2 regions of the Streptomyces sp. NPDC003393 genome follow, and region 2 is predicted to be linked to the other one. Evidence: riboswitches for the same ligand, from Rfam matches in the RefSeq annotation. Region 2 holds a riboswitch; the other holds the start of a gene.
What was found. Region 2 has a riboswitch for S-adenosylmethionine ahead of thrC (threonine synthase). Riboswitches for the same ligand answer to the same signal wherever they lie in the genome.
Positions count from the first base shown of each region.

Region 1: it holds a riboswitch for S-adenosylmethionine, as region 2 does, so the genes downstream of both, ACWDUZ_RS30725 (aminotransferase class V-fold PLP-dependent enzyme) here and thrC (threonine synthase) in region 2, are expected to answer to the same signal.

Region 1 is NZ_JBSFRB010000041.1:56,012-65,864, forward strand. It holds gene ACWDUZ_RS30685 (cytochrome c oxidase subunit 4) at 1-24, shown strand, start outside; gene ACWDUZ_RS30690 (Ig-like domain-containing protein) at 165-1,424, shown strand; gene ACWDUZ_RS30695 (hypothetical protein) at 1,504-1,902, opposite strand; gene ctaE (aa3-type cytochrome oxidase subunit III) at 2,099-2,719, shown strand; gene qcrC (cytochrome bc1 complex diheme cytochrome c subunit) at 2,781-3,590, shown strand; gene qcrA (cytochrome bc1 complex Rieske iron-sulfur subunit) at 3,587-4,645, shown strand; gene qcrB (cytochrome bc1 complex cytochrome b subunit) at 4,642-6,279, shown strand; gene trpD (anthranilate phosphoribosyltransferase) at 6,426-7,490, shown strand; SAM riboswitch class IV at 7,568-7,684, shown strand; gene ACWDUZ_RS30725 (aminotransferase class V-fold PLP-dependent enzyme) at 7,868-9,253, shown strand; gene ACWDUZ_RS30730 (Lrp/AsnC family transcriptional regulator) at 9,293-9,574, opposite strand; gene ACWDUZ_RS30735 (rhomboid family intramembrane serine protease) at 9,571-9,853, opposite strand, start outside.
Region 2 is NZ_JBSFRB010000022.1:90,152-100,004, forward strand. It holds gene ACWDUZ_RS21770 (MFS transporter) at 1-952, opposite strand, end outside; gene ACWDUZ_RS21775 (NADH:flavin oxidoreductase) at 1,150-2,313, opposite strand; gene groL (chaperonin GroEL) at 2,527-4,149, opposite strand; gene ACWDUZ_RS21785 (cold-shock protein) at 4,479-4,682, opposite strand; gene ACWDUZ_RS21790 (MoaD/ThiS family protein) at 5,111-5,386, opposite strand; gene thrC (threonine synthase) at 5,383-6,669, opposite strand; SAM riboswitch class I at 6,688-6,828, opposite strand; gene ACWDUZ_RS21800 (glucosyl-3-phosphoglycerate synthase) at 7,030-7,992, shown strand; gene ACWDUZ_RS21805 (hypothetical protein) at 8,019-8,690, opposite strand; gene ACWDUZ_RS21810 (alpha,alpha-trehalose-phosphate synthase (UDP-forming)) at 8,863-9,853, shown strand, end outside.

The DNA.
Region 1 (9,853 bases), on a different contig from region 2:
CGCGGTGAGAGCCGCACCCAGTAACACACGCTGAACGACAGGGAACCCGGACTCTCCCGACGGAGGGTCCGGGTTCCCTCGTTCGTCCGTACGCCACGGCCATGGATTCCCCCGTACGGACGACCCACCGTGCCGGAGTTGACGGAGCTACTTAGCGTGAAGTCATGAGCACCACCACTCCACGCACCCGCACCGTCGTCAGCTTCACCCTTCTGGTGGCCGCCCTCGGCGCGGGCGTCACCGCCTGTTCCTCGGACGGCAACCCACTGGCGGCCGACCCCTACGACGCGGCGGACCAGATCTCGTTCAGCGCCCCCACGGACCTGGGCAAGAAGGCCGACCCGGACAAGCCCCTGGTGGTCACTTCCGAGGACTCCGACGGGCGCATCACGGACGTCACGGTCGTGGACGACAAGGGCCGACGCGTCTCCGGTGAACTGGCCGCCGACGGCAGCCGCTGGCACAGCACCTCACCGCTGGCCGCCGGCACCCACTACACGGTCTCGGTCAGCACGGAGGACGACGACGGCGCTCCCGGCCGCAAGGTCCTCACCTTCGACACCAGCAAGCCCACCACCCAGAAGCACCTGAAGGTCACGTTCGGGCCGCAGGCGGGCACCTACGGCGTCGGCCAGCCCATCACGGCCGAACTCGACCAGCCCATCCACGACAAGGCGCAGCGCGCCGTCGTCGAGCGCGGCCTCCAGGTCGACTCCACCCCCGCCGTGCAGGGCTCCTGGTACTGGGTGGACGACAAGCACCTGCACTACCGCCCCAAGGAGTACTGGCCGGTTCACGCCACCATCGAGGTGCACAGCAACCTGGAGAACATCCGCATCGGCGACCGGCTGTGGGGCGGCGCCGCCGACCCCCTGACCATCACCACGGGCGACCGCATCGTCGCCGTCACCGACGCCGCCACGCACCAACTCACGCTGTACAAGAACGACGAGAAGGTCAAGCAGGTGCCGATCACCACCGGCAAACCGGGCTTCGACACCCGAAACGGCATCAAGGTCGTGCTGGCCAAGCAGGCGAGCGTACGGATGAAGAGCTCCACCATCGGCATCTCGGCGGGCTCCAGCGACTCCTACGACCTGACGGTCTACTGGGCCACTCGGGTGACCTGGAGCGGCGAATACGTCCACGCCGCCCCCTGGTCCGTCGGCTCCCAGGGCGTCGCCAACGTCAGCCACGGCTGCACCGGCATGAGCAACGCCAACGCCCAGTGGTTCTACAACACCATCCACATGGGCGACATCGTCCAGGTCGTCAACTCCAAGGGCGACCCGATGGAAGTCTTCAACAACGGCTTCGGCGACTGGAACATGCCCTGGCAGAAGTGGGTCCTGGGCAGCGCGCTGAACGCCTCGGGTTCGACGACCCAGTCGGACACGGCGAGGCTGCGCCCGCAGAGCCTGTGACGGCGCCCGGGACGGTCCGCGGTCCCCACGACCACGACGGCGGTCCGTCCCGCGCTCCCTGCGACCGGGCGTGCAGCCCTCAGGCGGCCAGGGCCTTCCTGCGCAGCAGGGACGCCAGTGCGGAGGCGAACTCCACCGGCTCCACCGGCAGGGCGACCGCCGCGTCGGCCCGGCTCCACGTGGCCAGCCAGGCGTCCTGCGGACGCCCGATGAGCAGCAGCACCGGCGGGCAGTCGAAGACCTCGTCCTTGATCTGCCGGCACATCCCCATGCCGCCCATGGGCACGGCCTCACCGTCCAGGACGCAGACGTCGATCCCGCCCCGGTCCAGCTCCCTGAGCACGGCCGCCGGGGTGGCGCACTCCACGAACTCGACGACGGGCGCGTCCTGGGCGGGCCTGCGGCCGGTGGCCAGCCGCACCTGCTCCCTGGTGCCCGCGTCGTCGCTGTAGACCAGCACCGTGGCGGTCGCCTGCATTGTTCCTCCACGCATCTCGTAAAGACACAGCTAGGGTCGGGAACTTCCGGGTAGCGATGGCGCGGATGCTACTCCCTTCGACTCCTGGTCAACACCGCCTGGAACGCCCCTTCGATGGGCCATCCGAGCTGGGCACACCCCGCAGACACTCCGAACGGCACCCCCCGGAGTGAGGGCGGGATAAGCGACCGACATAATGTCGGTCGTGGCGACAGCAACGACAGTAGAAACCGGGCACGCGCACCCGTCGGTCAACCGGCCGAACCTCACCAGCGTCGGAACCATCATCTGGCTGAGTTCCGAGCTGATGTTCTTCGCGGCCCTCTTCGCGATGTACTTCACCCTGCGATCGGTGACGGGACCCGATCACTGGAAGTCGATGGCGGACAGTCTCAACGTCCCCTTCTCTTCGGTGAACACCACGATCCTGGTGCTCTCCTCGCTCACCTGCCAGCTCGGCGTGTTCGCCGCCGAGCGCGGTGACGTGAAGAAGCTCCGGGGCTGGTTCATCGTCACCTTCATCATGGGTGCGATCTTCATCGGCGGTCAGATCTACGAGTACACGAGCCTGGTGAAGGAGGAGGGCCTGTCGCTCTCCTCCGACCCGTACGGCTCGGTGTTCTACCTGACCACCGGCTTCCACGGCCTGCACGTGACGGGCGGTCTCATCGCCTTCCTGCTGGTCCTCGGCCGCACCTACGCGGCCCGGAGGTTCACCCACGAGCAGGCGACCGCGGCCATCGTCGTGTCCTACTACTGGCACTTCGTCGATGTCGTCTGGATCGGTCTCTTCGCCACGATCTACCTGATCAAGTAGCCGACGAACCGATCCAAGTCCGCAAGCATCGACGCAGAAGATCCTGACACCGGGGTAATCCGTGAAAAAGCTCTCCGCACGACGACGCCATCCGCTGGCGGCAGTCGTCGTCCTACTTCTCGCGCTGGCGGCCACGGGGGGGCTGTACACCGCGTTCGCGCCCGCGAGCAAGGCGAAGGCCGACGAGTCCGCCCAGTCCCTCACCATCGAGGAGGGCAAGAAGCTCTACGAGGTCGGCTGCGCCAGCTGCCACGGCACCGGTGGTCAGGGCACCACTGACGGTCCGTCCCTGGTGGGCGTGGGCGCCGCGGCAGTCGACTTCCAGGTCGGCACGGGCCGCATGCCGGCCCAGCAGCCCGGCGCGCAGATCCCGAAGAAGAAGGTCATCTACAGCCAGGGCGAGATCGACCAGCTCGCGGCCTACATCGCCTCCCTGGGTGCCGGCCCCAACGTGCCGACGAAGAACGAGTACAGCCCGGAGGGCGCGGACATCGCCAAGGGCGGCGAGCTGTTCCGCACCAACTGCGCGCAGTGCCACAACTTCACCGGCAAGGGCGGTGCGCTCACGCACGGCAAGTTCGCCCCGGACCTCGAGGGCGTCGCGCCGAAGCACATCTACGAGGCCATGCAGACCGGCCCGCAGAACATGCCCTCCTTCCCCGACACCACGCTGTCGTCGAAGAACAAGAAGGACATCATCGCGTACCTGAACGCGGTCAACGGTGACGAGACGGAGAACCCCGGCGGTCTGGAGCTGGGCGGCCTCGGGCCGGTCAGCGAGGGTCTGTTCGCGTGGATCTTCGGTCTCGGCGCGCTGATCGTCGTCGCCGTGTGGGTCGCCGCCCGGACCGCAAAGGCCAAGAAGTCATGAGTAGCCAAGACATTCCAGAAGAGAACCTGCCTGCCGAGCAGGGCGCGGCGCACGGCGCCGTGAAGGTCGCGGACGAGAGGAACCCGTTCGCCGACCCGGGCCTGCCGCCCCACGAGCACCGGATCCAGGACCTCGACGAGCGGGCCGCCAAGCGGTCCGAGCGCACCGTCGCCCTGCTGTTCACGGTGTCGATGCTGGCCACCCTCGGCTTCATCGCCTCCTTCGTGACGATCCCGAACGACGAGTCGATCTACGTCTTCCCGATCGGGCACGTCAGCGCGATGAACTTCGCGCTGGGCCTGACCCTGGGCGTCGCGCTGTTCTGCATCGGCGCGGGCGCGGTCCACTGGGCCCGCACCCTGATGTCCGACGCGGAGATCGCCGACGAGCGTCACCCGATCGAGGCGTCCCCCGAGGTCCGCACGAAGGTCCACGCCGACTTCAAGCAGGGCGCCAAGGAGTCCGCGATCGGCCGCCGTCCGCTGATCCGCAACACCCTGCTGGGTGCGCTCACGCTGGTGCCGCTGTCCGGCCTGTTCCTGCTGCGCGACCTCGGTACGCTGCCCGGCACGAGCCTGCGCCACACCATGTGGGCCAAGGGCAAGCGCCTGGTCAACATGAACACCAACCAGCCGCTGCGTCCCGAGGACGTCGCCGTCGGTTCGCTCACCTTCGCCAAGCCCGACGGCCTGGAGGAGGCGGACGAGGACTTCCAGACGGAGATCGCCAAGGCGGCCCTGATGATCGTCCGGCTCCAGCCGGACAACATCAAGGACAAGCGCGAGCTGGAGTGGTCGCACCAGGGCATCGTCGCGTACTCGAAGATCTGCACCCACGTCGGTTGCCCGATCTCCCTGTACGAGCAGCAGACGCACCACGTGCTGTGCCCGTGCCACCAGTCCACCTTCGACCTCTCCGACGGTGCCCGAGTGATCTTCGGCCCCGCCGGTCACGCCCTGCCGCAGCTGCGCATCGGCGTGGACAGCGAGGGTTACCTCCAGGCGCTCGGCGACTTCGAGGAGCCCGTCGGTCCTGCATTCTGGGAGCGCGGATGAGTACTACAGCGAGCCACACGACCCGCTCGCGCGGGAAGGAACCGGCCGGCGAGAAGCTCGCCGACTGGGTCGACGGCCGGATGGGCATCTACAGCCTGGCCAAGGCCAACATGCGCAAGATCTTCCCCGACCACCCGTCGTTCATGCTGGGTGAGGTCTGCCTCTACAGCTTCCTGATCATCATCCTCACGGGTGTGTATCTGACGCTGTTCTTCCACCCCTCGATGAACGAGGTGGTGTACCACGGCAGCTACGTCCCGCTCCAGGGACAGCTGATGAGCGAGGCGTTCAACTCGACCCTGCACATCTCCTTCGAGGTGCGTGGTGGTCTGCTCATCCGGCAGATCCACCACTGGGCGGCGCTGGTCTTCCTCGCCGGCATGTTCGTGCACATGATGCGCGTGTTCTTCACCGGCGCGTTCCGCAAGCCGCGTGAGATCAACTGGATGTTCGGCTTCCTGCTGTTCGTCCTCGGCATGTTCACCGGCTTCACCGGTTACTCCCTGCCGGACGACCTGCTCTCCGGCACCGGTGTCCGCTTCATGGAGGGCGCGATCCTGTCCGTGCCGATCGTCGGCACGTACCTGTCGTTCTTCCTCTTCGGCGGCGAGTTCCCCGGTCACGACTTCGTGGCCCGGTTCTACTCGATCCACATCCTGCTGCTGCCGGGCATCATGCTCGGCCTGGTGGTCGGCCACCTGATCCTGGTCTTCTACCACAAGCACACGCAGTTCGCGGGCCCCGGCAAGACCAACAACAACGTCGTCGGCATGCCGTTCATGCCGGTCTACATGGCCAAGGCCGGAGGCTTCTTCTTCCTGGTCTTCGGTGTCATCGCGGCCATCGCGGCGGTCGCGCAGATCAACCCGATCTGGGCCATCGGCCCCTACCGTCCGGACCAGGTGTCCACCGGAGCCCAGCCCGACTGGTACATGGGCTTCTCCGAGGGCCTGATCCGTACGATGCCGGGCTGGGAGATCAACTTCTGGGGCCACACCCTCGTGCTGGGCGTGTTCGTCCCGCTGGTGATCTTCCCCTTGGTCCTGGTGGCGATCGCGGTCTACCCGTTCCTCGAGTCCTGGGTCACCGGCGACAAGCGCGAGCACCACATCCTGGACCGACCGCGCAACGCCCCGACCCGCACGGCCTTCGGCGCCGCGTGGATCGCGTGGTACTTCGTGCTGCTGGTCGGCGGTGGAAACGACCTGTGGGCCACCCACTTCCACCTGTCGATCAACGCCATCACCTGGTTCGTGCGGATCTCGTTCTTCGTCGTGCCGGCCATCGTGTTCGTCATCACCAAGCGGATCTGCCTCGGCCTGCAGCGCCGGGACAAGGAGAAGGTGCTGCACGGCCGCGAGTCGGGCATCATCAAGCGCCTGCCGCACGGTGAGTTCATCGAGGTGCACGAGCCGCTCAGCCAGGAGCAGCTGTACACCCTCACCGCTCACCAGCAGTACGAGCCGGTCGAGCTCGGTCCGACGGTCGACGAGAACGGCGTCGAGCGGAAGATCTCCGGCACGCAGAAGCTGCGCGCCAAGCTCAGCGGCGCGTTCTACGGCGAGGACAGCCAGATCCCTAAGCCGACCGTCGAGGAGTACAAGGAGATCACGAGCGGCCACGGCCACCACTGATCACTCAGTCCGAGCGTCGCCACGCCACGGCCGAAGGGCCCCGTCCGAACCCCGGACGGGGCCCTTCGCGGTGCGTCGGGCTGGATAGGGTGGAGTCGTTCGAGATGCGCGTCCCGCAGTCCGGGACACCGACCCAGGAGCGGCTTATGAACGCTGTGACCCCCGCTGGAGGCGACACCGCGGCGGGCCGTTCCTGGCCCCGGGTGCTGAACGGACTGCTGGACGGCCGGGACCTGACCGCCGACGACACCGCCTGGGCCATGGACCGGATCATGGGCGGTGAGGCGACGGACGCCCAGATCGCCGGATTCGCGGTGGCGCTGCGGGCCAAGGGTGCGACCGTCGAGGAGATCACCGGGCTGGTCCGCACGATGTACGAGCACGCGAACGTGATCGAGGTGCCGGGCGCCACCGTCGACATCGTCGGCACGGGCGGCGACGGCGCGAAGACGGTGAACATCTCCACCATGTCGTCGATCGTCGTCGCCGGCACGGGTGCGAAGGTCGTCAAGCACGGCAACCGGGCCGCGTCCTCGGCCTCCGGGGCGTCCGACGTGCTGGAGAAGCTGGGCGTCAATCTCGACCTGAGCCCCCAGCGGGTGGTGGAGGTCGCCGAGGAGGCCGGGATCACCTTCTGCTTCGCGGTGAAGTTCCATCCGGCACTGCGCCACGTGGGCGCCGCACGCGGGCAGTTGGGGATCCGTACGGTGTTCAACGTGCTCGGTCCGCTGACCAACCCGGCGAAGGTGAGGGCGCAGGCGGTCGGTGTCGCCGTGGCCCACGAGGCGCCGATCGTGGCGGGCGTCTTCGCCGAGCGCGGGAACTCCTCCCTGGTCTTCCGGGGCGACGACGGCCTGGACGAGCTGACCACCACCGCGACCTCGCGGGTGTGGGTCGTCCGTGACGGCAGGGTCACCGAGGAGGCCTTCGACCCGCGGGACGTGGGCATCGGCCTGGTGCCGGTGGAGGCGCTGCGCGGCGCCGACGCCTCCTACAACGCGGAGGTCGCCCGGCGCCTGCTGGACGGCGAGCAGGGGCCCGTACGGGACGCCGTCCTGCTGAACTCGGCGGCCGCCCTGGTCGCGCTGGAGCCGGGCTCCGGCACTCTGGTGGAGCAGATCAGGTCCGGCATGGAGAAGGCGGCGGAGTCCATCGACTCCGGGGCCGCCCGGCGCACGCTGGAGCGCTGGGTGACGGCCAGCAACGCATGACGTGACGGCGGGTGTCGTGGTCCCGCGATCCGGACACGGGTTGCGGGACCACGATCACCTCGCGTACGTTCCTTCCAGGTCATGAGTGACAGCCATGAGGCCCCGGCCGGCTGTCCGGCAACCCTCCGTCCGTGGCGGGGTGCCCCGGGTGAGGACCAGGCCGTAGGCAGCTGGGTCTACGGCAAGCGCGGACCCCTCACACGCTTGTGAAGAGCGTGGGGCCAGGGGTCCTGGTCGTACGAGGGAGCCTTCCGTGAGCAAGCGAATGCGATAGGGCCGCAGAGCCCCGCCTCCGCATCCCCCTTTTTCACCTTCACCCACGCTCGAGCCGTGCCCGCTCGCGTGGTGATTCCACCTGCTTCCACGGGAGTTCACCCATGTCCGTCTCCACCCTTGCCACAGACCAGTCCGTTCGTTCCCCGCTGCCCGTTCTGGGCAGGGATGTCACCGTGCCGCTCGTGACGGGTGGTGAGGTCACCTACGCCGCCCTCGACTACGCGGCCAGCGCCCCCGCGCTCCAGCGCGTCTGGGACGACGTGGCGGCGTACGCGCCGTACTACGGCAGCGTCCACCGCGGCGCCGGCTACCTCTCGCAGCTGTCCACCGACCTGTTCGAGAACGCCCGCGGCACGGTCGCCGAGTTCCTCGGCTGCCGCGAAGGGGACCAGGTGGTCTTCACCCGTTCGACGACGGACTCGCTGAACCTGCTGGCCCGTGCCCTCCCCGCCGGCTGCCGGGTGTTCGTCTTCGAGACCGAGCACCACGCCTCACTGCTGCCCTGGGAGTCGCTCCACGCCGCCCGGGGGAGGGACGCGCGGGTGACGTACCTCGACGCCCCGCGCACCCCGCAGCAGGCCGTGGCCACGCTGGAGCGGGCGCTGGCCGACCGCGAGCCCCACGGCCCGGCCCTGGTCTGCGTCACCGGTGCCTCCAACGTCACCGGCGAGCTGTGGCCCGTACGGGAGCTGGCCGCCGCCGCGCACGCGCACGGCGCCCGGATCGTCCTGGACGCCGCCCAGCTGGCCCCGCACCACCCGGTGTCGGTCTCGGACCTGGACGTCGACTATGTGGCCTTCTCCGGCCACAAGCTGTACGCCCCCTTCGGCTCCGGGGTGCTGGCGGGCCGCGCCGACTGGCTGCGCCAGGCCGAGCCGTACCTCGCGGGCGGCGGCGCGAGCCGCCGGGTCGCACGGCGCACCGACGGGGGAGTGGAGGTGGAGTGGCACGACGGCGCCGCCCGCCACGAGGCCGGCTCGCCCAACGTCATCGGCGCCTACGCCGTCGCCTCGGCCTGCAAGGCGCTGACGGAGGCCGGCTTCGACAGCCTGGTGGCCCGTGAGCAGCGGCTGATCCGCCTGGTGCGGGAGGGCCTCGCCGACGTCCCCGAGGTGCGGATCCTCTCCCTGTTCGGGGACGACGCCCCGCGCGTCGGCGTGATCTCCTTCGTGGTCGAGGGCTGGAACAGCTCCCACTTCGCCGCCGCGCTCTCCGCCGAGTACGGCATCGGCGTGCGCGACGGGCTGTTCTGCGCCCATCCGCTGGTGCGCACCCTGCTGGGCAGCGACCCCCGCACGCAGGGCGAGTGCGGCGCCCCCGAGGCCGCGCCCGGTGAGAGGTCCCTCAACGCCGTCCGCATCAGCTTCGGCGCGGGCACGCCGGACGAGCACGTGGCGCGGTTCGTGGCGGCGGTGCGGGAACTGGTGCGCGACGGCGCGAAGTGGCGGTACCGCACGGAGGACGGCCGCTGCGTCCCCGCGGTGTGACCCCGGGTCCTTCGGCGAGGCGGCGTCCGGGCGGTCGGGTCAGGAGTCCAGCCCGATGGCGAACGCCGCCTCCAGGTCGTGCTGTGAGTAGGTGCGGAACGCCACGTGCGTGTCGGTGGCCTCGACACCGGGGATCTTGCTGATCCGCCCGGGGATGATCTCCGCGAGGTCCTCGTGCCGGCGCACCCGGACCATGGCGATCAGGTCGTACGTGCCCGTGACGGAGAAGACCTCGCTCACGCACTCCAGCGAGGCGATCCGCTCGGCGATCTCGGGGATCCGGTCCACGCTGGTCTTGATGAGGACGATCGCGGTGATCACGGCTGGTTCTCTCCCTCGGGGGCCGGAGCAGGGGTGACCTTCACTCTAGTGGGCCGCCCGTACCTCGCCCACGCGTAGGCGAAGCCCAGCCCGAAGCCGATGACGTGGGCCAGGTAGGCCACCCCCGGGCCCTGGCCGGCCTGTCTGGCGGCCAGCCACTGCAGGGCCGCCCAGAACGGCAGCACCACCCACGCGGGCAGCCGCAGCGGCAGGAAGAACAGGAACGGGAAGAGGCTGGTCACCCGGGCCCGCGGGAACAGATACAGAAACGCCCCCAGG
Region 2 (9,853 bases):
TCACCAGGCCGGAGGCGAGCAGCGACTGCCCCAGGCCGTAGCCGGTCTGCTTCGGCATCTGGAGCAGTTGCGGGACGACGAGCGACATCGAGAACATCGCGAAGCCGATCGCGACGGAGGCCAGGTTGGTCACCAGGACCTGGCGGCGGGCCGTGGTGCGCAGGTCCACCAGCGGGGCCTCGACGCGCAGTTCGAAGGCGCCCCAGGCGACGAGGATCACGACGGCCGCCGCGAACAGGCCGAGGGTGGTGCCGCTGCCCCAGCCCCAGTCGGCGCCCTTGGAGACGGCCAGCAGGAGGCAGACCAGGCCGACAGCCATGCCGGCCGCGCCCACGCCGTCGAAGCGGCCGCCGGTGCGCACCCTCGACTCGGGCACCAGGAACAGGACCAGGACCGCCGCGAGGAGGCCCAGGGCCGCCGAGGTCCAGAACAGCATGTGCCAGTCGAAGTTCTCGGCGATCACGGCGGCAGCGGGCAGGCCGAGGGCGCCGCCCACGCCGAGGGAGGCGCTCATCAGCGCGGTGGCCGAACCGAGCCGCTCGGCGGGCAGTTCGTCGCGCATGATGCTGATGCCGAGCGGGATCACGCCCGAGGCGAGGCCCTGCATGGCCCGCCCGACGATCATCGGCGTGAGGGAGTCGCTCAGCGCGGCCGTGGCGGAGCCGATCACCAGCATGGCCAGACTCAGCAGGAGCATGCGGCGCTTGCCGTACATGTCGCCGAGGCGGCCCGTCACGGGGGTGGCCACGGCGGCGGCGAGCAGGGTGGCGGTGACGGCCCAGGCGGCGTCCGAGGCGGAGGCGTGCAGCAGCTTCGGCAGCTCCGGGACGATCGGGATCACCAGGGTCTGCATCAGCGAGACCACGATGCCGCCGAGGGCCAGCACGGCCACCACGACGTCGGGTCTGGGTGGTGCCCCGGCGCCGGCCGGCGGGGCGAGTGCGTCGGACATGAAGAGTGTCTCCGTCGAGCAGATGTACTTGACTCAGGCAACCTTAATTGGACTTGATTGACTTAAGCAAGCTAATTTCGGCCGGAAAGAAGGCCGGCGCCTCCCGCGCTCGCGTCACGTGCGCGGGCGGGCGCCGGCCTCCTGCGGCCCGGTCGTGTGCGGCCCGATCCCGTGCCACCGCCGTCGGGTGACGGCCCTCAGCTCAGCGTCTTCAGGGCCTCCGCGTCGTACGGCTCGAGCTCGTCGAAGCGGTCGCCCAGGACCTTCGCCGCCCACTCCGGGTCCTGGAGCAGCGCACGGCCCACGGCCACCAGGTCGAACTCGTCGCGCTCCAGGCGGTCCAGCAGGTTGTCCAGGCTGCCGAGCGCGGCGCCCTCACCCTGGAAGGCCTTGAGGAAGTCGCCGTTCAGGCCGACCGAACCCACGGTGATGACCTGTTTGCCCGTCAGTTTCTTCGTCCAGCCCGCCAGGTTGAGGTCCGAGCCCTCGAACTCGGGGAGCCAGTAGCGGCGGGTGGAGGCGTGGAAGACGTCCACTCCGGCCGCCGCGATCGGGGCCAGAACGGCCTCCAGCTCCTGGGGCGTCTCGGCGAGACGGGCGTCGTAGGCTTCCTGCTTCCACTGCGAGTACCGGAAGATGACCGGGAAGCCGGGCGAGACGGCCGCACGGACCGCCGCGACGACCTCCGCCGCGAACCTCGTCCGGGCCACCGGATCACCGCCGTAGGCGTCCGTGCGGCGGTTGGTGCCCGCCCACAGGAACTGGTCCAGCAGATAGCCGTGGGCGCCGTGCAGCTCCACGCCGTCGAAGCCGATGCGCTCCGCCGCCGCGGCCGACTCGGCGAACGCGGCGACGACGTCGTCCAGGTCCTGCCGGGTCATGGCCTTGCCGGTGACCTCGGACTCTCCGACGCGCAGCCCGGAGGGGCCGACCGGGGGCGCGTCCGCGAACGGCGGGCGGCCCGGCCTGCGGACCATGCCGATGTGCCACAGCTGCGGGACGATCGTCCCGCCCGCCGCGTGCACGGCCTCGGCCACCCTCGCCCAGCCGGCGAGCTGCTCCTCGCCGTGGAACCGCGGCACCCGGCTGCTCTCACCGGCCGACGGGTGCCCGACGTAGGTGCCCTCGGTGACGATCAGACCCACACCGGCCGCGGCCCGGCGGGCGTAGTACGACACCACGTCCTCGCCGGGGATGCCGCCCGGGGAGAACCTGCGGGTCATCGGGGCCATCACGATCCGGTTGGGGACGCTCAGGCCGTTCGGCGTGACGGGACGGGACAGGACCGAGGCCGTACGGGAGGCGGATCCCGGGGCGGCGGGCCCGGACTCGGGGGCCGGTCCGGAGGCGGTGACTGTCATGGGGGGCTCCTTGCGGGACAGGTCTGCGGCACGGATACCGCATGGTATGTGCACACGCATGGAACACGTACAGTGGTGTCGGCCGTGAGATGTGTTACGTCCCGCCCGGCGCCCCGCCGAAGCGACCCGGAACACGCCCGAGGGCGGCACCCCCTGTCTCCAGGGGGTGCCGCCCTCGGTGTGAAGGACGGTCGATCAACCGGAACCGGTCGATCAGAAGTCCATGTCACCGCCCGGCATGCCGCCGCCGGCCGGCGCGGCGGCCTTCTCCGGCTTGTCGGCGATGACGGCCTCGGTGGTCAGGAACAGCGCGGCGATGGAGGCGGCGTTCTGCAGCGCGGAACGGGTCACCTTCGCCGGGTCGATGATGCCTTCCTTGACCAGGTCGACGTACTCGCCGGTCGCGGCGTTCAGGCCGTGACCCGGGGTCAGGTTGCGCACCTTCTCCACCACGACGCCGCCCTCGAGGCCGGCGTTGACGGCGATCTGCTTCAGCGGGGCCTCCAGGGCGAGCTTCACGGCCTGGGCGCCGGTCGCCTCGTCACCCTCGAGCTCCAGCTTCTCGAAGACGTTGGTGGTCTGGAGCAGGGCCACGCCACCACCGGCGACGATGCCCTCCTCGACGGCCGCCTTGGCGTTGCGGACGGCGTCCTCGATGCGGTGCTTGCGCTCCTTGAGCTCGACCTCGGTGGCGGCACCGGCCTTGATGACCGCGACACCGCCGGCGAGCTTGGCCAGGCGCTCCTGGAGCTTCTCGCGGTCGTAGTCGGAGTCGCTGTTCTCGATCTCGGCGCGGATCTGGTTCACCCGGCCCTGCACCTGCTCCGTGGAGCCGGCGCCGTCGACGATCGTGGTCTCGTCCTTGGTGATGACGACCTTGCGGGCGCGGCCCAGCAGGTCCAGAGACGCGTTCTCCAGCTTGAGGCCGACCTCCTCGGAGATGACCTCGCCGCCCGTGAGGATGGCGATGTCGCCGAGCATGGCCTTGCGGCGGTCGCCGAAGCCCGGGGCCTTGACGGCGACGGACTTGAAGGTGCCGCGGATCTTGTTGACGACCAGGGTCGACAGGGCCTCGCCCTCGACGTCCTCGGCGATGATCAGCAGCGGCTTGCCCGACTGCATGACCTTCTCCAGCAGCGGGAGCAGGTCCTTGACCGCGGAGATCTTGGAGTTCGCGATGAGGATGTACGGGTCCTCGAGCGACGACTCCATGCGCTCCATGTCGGTGGCGAAGTAGGCGGAGATGTAGCCCTTGTCGAAGCGCATGCCCTCGGTGAGCTCGAGCTCCAGGCCGAAGGTCTGCGACTCCTCGACGGTGATGACGCCTTCCTTGCCGACCTTGTCCATGGCCTCGGCGATGAGCTCGCCGATCTGGGTGTCGGCGGCGGAGATGGAGGCCGTGGAGGCGATCTGCTCCTTGGTCTCGACCTCCTTGGCCTGGTCGAGCAGGGCGGCGGAGACGGCCTCGACGGCCTTCTCGATACCGCGCTTCAGAGCCATCGGGTTGGCACCGGCGGCGACGTTGCGCAGGCCCTCCTTGACCAGGGCCTGGGCGAGAACGGTCGCGGTGGTCGTACCGTCACCGGCGACGTCGTCCGTCTTCTTGGCGACTTCCTTGACCAGCTCGGCGCCGATCTTCTCGTACGGGTCCTCGAGCTCGATCTCCTTGGCGATGGAGACACCGTCGTTGGTGATCGTGGGGGCGCCCCACTTCTTCTCGAGGACGACGTTGCGGCCCTTGGGGCCGAGGGTCACCTTGACGGCGTCCGCGAGCTGGTTCATGCCGCGCTCGAGGCCGCGCCGCGCCTCCTCGTCGAACGCGATGATCTTGGCCATGTGAAGTGGTCCCTCCAGGACTGGGGGTGATTCCTTCGGACCGCGCCCGCGCCCGCGACGGACGGCTCGCCGGCCTCGTGGTTCCTTGCCCCACCCGGCCCGCGGGCCTCACCGACCCGGTCCTTCGCTGTCACTCTCACCTTCAGAGTGCTAACGCCAATGATTAGCACTCGACCCACCCGAGTGCAAGGCGTGCTCGCGAAGCGAGCCTCCTCGGGGCGCGACGGCCGGGGTGGCGGCCCACGCGTACGGCGACACGCCGAGGGGCCCGCACCCCGGGTGGAGGTGCGGGCCCCTCGAAAGCTGATCGCTTGCGGTGGTCGCGCGAATCAGGCCGTGACGCGGACCATGTCCGCCTGCGGGCCCTTCTGACCCTGCGAGATCTCGAACTCGACCCGCTGGCCCTCTTCCAGCGAGCGGTAGCCGTCCATCTGGATCGCGCTGTAGTGGACGAAGACGTCCGCACCACCGTCGACCGCGATGAAGCCGTACCCCTTCTCCGCGTTGAACCACTTGACGGTGCCCTGAGCCATGCCTAACTCCCCTATTACTGGCCCTTGCACAGATCCACACTTCGCGGACCCGGGTCAGACCTCACCCCCCGTGGACGGGGGCGTGCGCCGGAACGCGTCGACCGCGGCTGAATGTATCTGTCCAACTGCCGTCTGCAACAGGTCAATCGGACGAGAATTCTGGACGGACGGGGTCCGGAATATGACGAGAATTCAGCTTGATTCAGGGCAAGTCGGGCCCCACAAACAAGACAAATGCCGCGAAAAGCCCGCACACTTTGGCTACTTCTTATCGGCGTGCGGCAGGAAACCAGGACTTACCGATCCGTGGACCGGGGGCGCGTTCCCCAACTCTACCGCGCTCAATCACTCAGAACGGCCCCCTCCGCTTCCCTTACGGAGGGGGCCGTTCCGTGAACAATCGGTAATCGAATTACCGAGGGTAATGGTCAGCCGCCGGCGACCGCGGGGATGATCGACACACCCGCGCCGTCCGGGGTGGCCGTCTCCAGTCCCTGCTCGAAGCGGACGTCGTCGTCGTTGACGTAGACGTTGACGAAGCGGCGCAGCTTGCCCTGGTCGTCCAGGACGCGCGCGGCGATGCCCGTGTGGTTCTTCTCCAGGTCGGAGATGACCTCGGCGAGGGTCGCGCCCTCGGCGTTCACCTCGGCCTGTCCGCCGGTGTAGGTGCGCAGGATGGTGGGGATGCGAACGGTCACGCTCATACGAGGCCAGCCTCTCGGAAGGAGTCCAGGGTCGGGCGGATGGTGGCGGTCAGGCCGGTGCCGGCCACCGCGTCCAGCGTCTTCAGGCCGTCGCCGGTGTTCAGGACGACGGTGGTCTTCGTCGGGTCGAGGGCTCCGCTGTCGATCAGCTTCTTCGTGACGCCGACCGTGACGCCGCCGGCGGTCTCCGCGAAGATGCCCTCGGTGCGGGCGAGCAGCTTGATCGCGTCGACCACCTGCTGGTCCGTCACGTCCTCCACCGCACCGCCCGTGCGGCGCGCGATGTCCAGCACGTACGGCCCGTCGGCCGGGTTGCCGATCGCCAGCGACTTGGCGATGGTGTTCGGCTTCTGCGGGCGCACCACGTCGTGCCCGGCCTTGAAGGCCGTGGACACCGGCGAGCAGCCCTCCGCCTGGGCGCCGAAGATCTTGTACGGCTTGTCCTCGACCAGCCCGAGCCTGATCAGCTCCTGGAGGCCCTTGTCGACCTTGGTGAGCTGGGAGCCGGAGGCGATCGGGACGACGATCTGGTCCGGCAGCCGCCAGCCGAGCTGCTCGCAGACCTCGTACGCCAGCGTCTTGGAGCCCTCGGCGTAGTACGGCCGCAGGTTGACGTTGACGAAGCCCCAGCCCTCGCCGGCCGGGTCGCCGATCAGCTCGGAGCAGAAGCGGTTCACGTCGTCGTAGTTGCCCTCGATGCCGACGAGTTCGCCGCCGTAGATCGCGGCCATGACGACCTTGCCCTGCTCCAGGTCGTGCGGGATGAAGACGCAGGAGCGGAGGCCGGCGCGGGCGGCCGCGGCGCCGACGGCGCCCGCGAGGTTGCCGGTGGAGGAGCAGGACAGAGTGGTGAAGCCGAAGGCGCGGGCGGCCTCCAGGGCCTGGGCGACCACGCGGTCCTTGAAGGAGTGCGTCGGGTTGCCGGAGTCGTCCTTCACGTACAGCCCGCCGGTGACGCCGAGTTCACGGGCGAGGCGGTCGGCCTTGACGAGCTTGGTCCAGCCGGGGTTGAGGTTCGGCTTGTCCGCCACGTCCGCCGGGACGGGCAGCAGCGGCGCGTAGCGCCAGATGTTCGCGGGGCCGGCCTCGATCTTCTTGCGCAGCTCCTCGGTGTCGTAGGCCGAGAAGTCGTAGGCGATCTCCAGCGGGCCGAAACACTCCTCGCAGGCGAAGACCGGGCCGAGGGGGACGCGGTGACCGCACTCGCGACAGCTCAGGGCCGCGGCGGGGCCCAGGTCGACGGTGGATCCGGAGGTGCTGCTTGCGACAGTCTGCACAGCCATGTGAGGCGAGGCCCTTTCTCCTCATCTTCCTCACGACGCATCTCGCCGTGAGACGGAATTGGCACCTTCCCTGGCCTGGCGCCTCGCGGAGACGAGTCCGGCTCAGGGGGGTTGCCGGGGCTTCGTCGGGCCGTGTCCCTCTGCCCCTCTGGATGAGCGGTATTCGGTTGTGAGTCGCGGGTGATGACCCCCGGCATGCGATGGTCATCCGCGTTGTTCAAGACTGTAACCGACGGCCGGGACAGTGAGAGGGGGACGTCCGAACCGCGAGACGGATCACACGAAGATGTGATCCACGCCGCGATCCGGACACCGCCGGTCCCGGCCAGCGAGCCGAGCAGGAGTGAGGAGCCGTCGATCGTGCTGGAAGAAGTCGAGCGCTGGCTGAGCACGCGCTCCTGGTCCGTGACCGATCGCCCGCTCCAGACACTCCTGGCCGCAAAACGCGCGACCGGTTCCTCCATCAGTGTGGTGCTGCCCGCGCTGAACGAGGAGGAGACGGTCGGCGACATCGTCGCCGCCGTCCGCCGGGACCTGGTGGTGCGGGCGCCGCTCGTGGACGAGATCGTCGTCGTCGACTCCGGCTCCACCGACCGCACCGCCGAGCGGGCCGCCGCCGCGGGCGCCCGGGTCGTGCACCGCGACGCCGTACTCCCCCGCATCCCGGCCGTCCCCGGCAAGGGCGAGGTGCTGTGGCGCTCCCTGCTGGTCACCCGAGGGGACGTCATCTGCTTCGTCGACGCCGACCTGAGGGAGTTCTCCTCCGACTTCGTCACCGGGATCGTGGGCCCGCTGCTCACCGACCCGGACGTGCACCTGGTCAAGGCGATGTACGACCGTCCGCTGACCGTGCCGGGCACCGGCGGCGCCCCGACCGGGCAGGGCGGCCGGGTCACGGAGCTGATGGCCCGCCCGCTGCTCAACATGCACTGGCCGCAGCTGGCCGGCTTCGTGCAGCCGCTCGGCGGCGAGTACGCCGCCCGCCGCTCCCTGCTCGAACAGCTGCCGTTCCCCGTCGGCTACGGCGTCGAGCTGGGCATGCTGGTCGACGCGCTGCACCTGGTCGGCCTGGACGCCCTCGCGCAGGTCGACGTGGGCGTACGCAAGCACCGCCACCAGGACGGCCAGGCGCTCGGCCGGATGGCCGCCGCGATCTACCGCACCGCCCAGCTGCGCCTGGCCCGCGGCCATCTGATCCGCCCCGCCCTCACCCAGTTCGAGCGCGGTGAGGACGGCTTCGAGCCGCGCACGTACTCGGTGGACACCGAGGAGCGCCCGCCGATGAACGAGATCGCGGAGTACGCCACCCGGAAGGTGGCCTGAGCGCGGGTTCGGCCGGGGCCCGGCCGTCAGCCGGCGACACCGTCCGACCAGCGCCAGCGGCCCGCCGCGTCCCGCTCGCAGGTCAGGTACTCGCCGCCCTTGCCGTAGGTGCTCATGCCGTGGTGGCGCTGGGCGCAGAACTGGCCGTCGGCGTAGCAGTTGCCGGCCGGGCTGGTGATCGCGCAGGCCGTGCCGCCGCCACCGCTGCCGCCGCTTCCCCCGCCGCCGTGGGCGGTGGAGGCGGTCGGCGTGGGCGCCGGGGTGTACAGCAGCCGGCCGGCGCAGTCGCGACCGTCGCGGGCCAGGGTGAACGTCACTTCGCCGGCGTGGGCGCGCTGGTCGCAGACCTTCTCGCTCGCTCTCCAGGACGAGGCCCGGCGGCCGGTGCCCTGGAGCCGGACGACGTAGCCGACGCCGCTCGCCTTGGCGGCGGCGATGGCCGTGCCGATGCGGGCGCCGGTGTAGTCGCGCAGCGTGGGGGTCGGCGTCGGGGTGGGGGTGGGCGTCGGGGTAGGGGTGGGGCTCGCGGGCTCCGTGCTCGCCGGCTCCTCGGACTGCTGCGCTCCGGCGGCCGCGGTCGCCGGGGCCGAACGTGCCGCCTTCGGCGTCCCGGAGTCACCGTCGTCGCAGCCGGCCAGCACCAGCGCGCCGGCCAGGAGCAGCACCGGGCCGAACCGGCGCACGCGTATGAAATGCACGAACCCCACCCCTCACGGACCGTCCGGCACCCTGCCCGGACGGAGATCACCAGAAGACACCCAACATCCTCATGTCCATCACATGTTCTTCACAAGTCTTCGGCGGCGGGATCCGTGCCGAGTGATCCCCGGCCACGTTTGAGCGTTCCAGGGGCGGGCTAGGTTGAGGACCATGGCTGCAACGCACGGTGCCGAGGTGCTGGTCGCGTCCAATCGCGGGCCGGTTTCGTACGGGATCAGCGAGGACGGCTCGCTCCAGGCCCGACGCGGAGGCGGAGGACTGGTGTCCGGGCTGTCCGCGATCGGACCGGACGCGGGCGCGGTATGGGTGTGCGCCGCGCTGAACGACGCCGACCGGGAGGCCGTACGCCGCTACGCGTGTGAACGCCGACTGCCGTCGGAGGCGACCGGCGGACAGCGGGTGCGGATGCTGGACATCGACCCGAAGGTGTTCTCCGACGCCTACAACGGCATCGCCAACTCGGTGCTGTGGTTCGTCCACCACATGCTGTACCAGACGCCGCTTGAGCCCGTCTTCGACCAGGAGTTCCGGCGCCGGTGGGCGTCCTACGAGGCCTACAACCGGGCCTTCGCCGAGGCGCTGGCCCAGGAGGCGGCCGAGGGCGCGGCCGTGGTGGTGCAGGACTACCACCTGACCCTGGTGCCGGGGATGCTGCGCGACCTCCGGCCGGATGTACGCATCGGTCACTTCTCGCACACGCCGTGGGCCCCGGCGGACTACTTCCGGATGCTGCCCGACGACGTCGCCGGGCAGGTGCTGCGCGGCATGCTGGGCGCCGACCGGCTGGGCTTCCTCACCCGGCGGTGGGCGGACGCGTTCACCGGGTGCTGCGAGGCGCTCGTGGGCGGGCTCGGGGACACCCGGGTCGGGGTGCACGGGCTGGGCGCGGACGCCGAGTTCCTGCGGGAGCGCTCGCACCGGGCGGACGTCTTCGAGTGGATGGCGGCGCTGCGCGAGGAGATCGGCGCGGCCCCGGACGGCGGCCCGCGCCGGACGATCGTGCGGGTGGACCGTACGGAGCTGTCGAAGAACATCGTGCGGGGCCTGCTGGCGTACCGGCAGCTGCTGGAGCACCACCCGGAGTGGCGCGAACGGGTGGTGCATCTCGCGTTCGCCTACCCCTCGCGGCAGGACCTCGCCG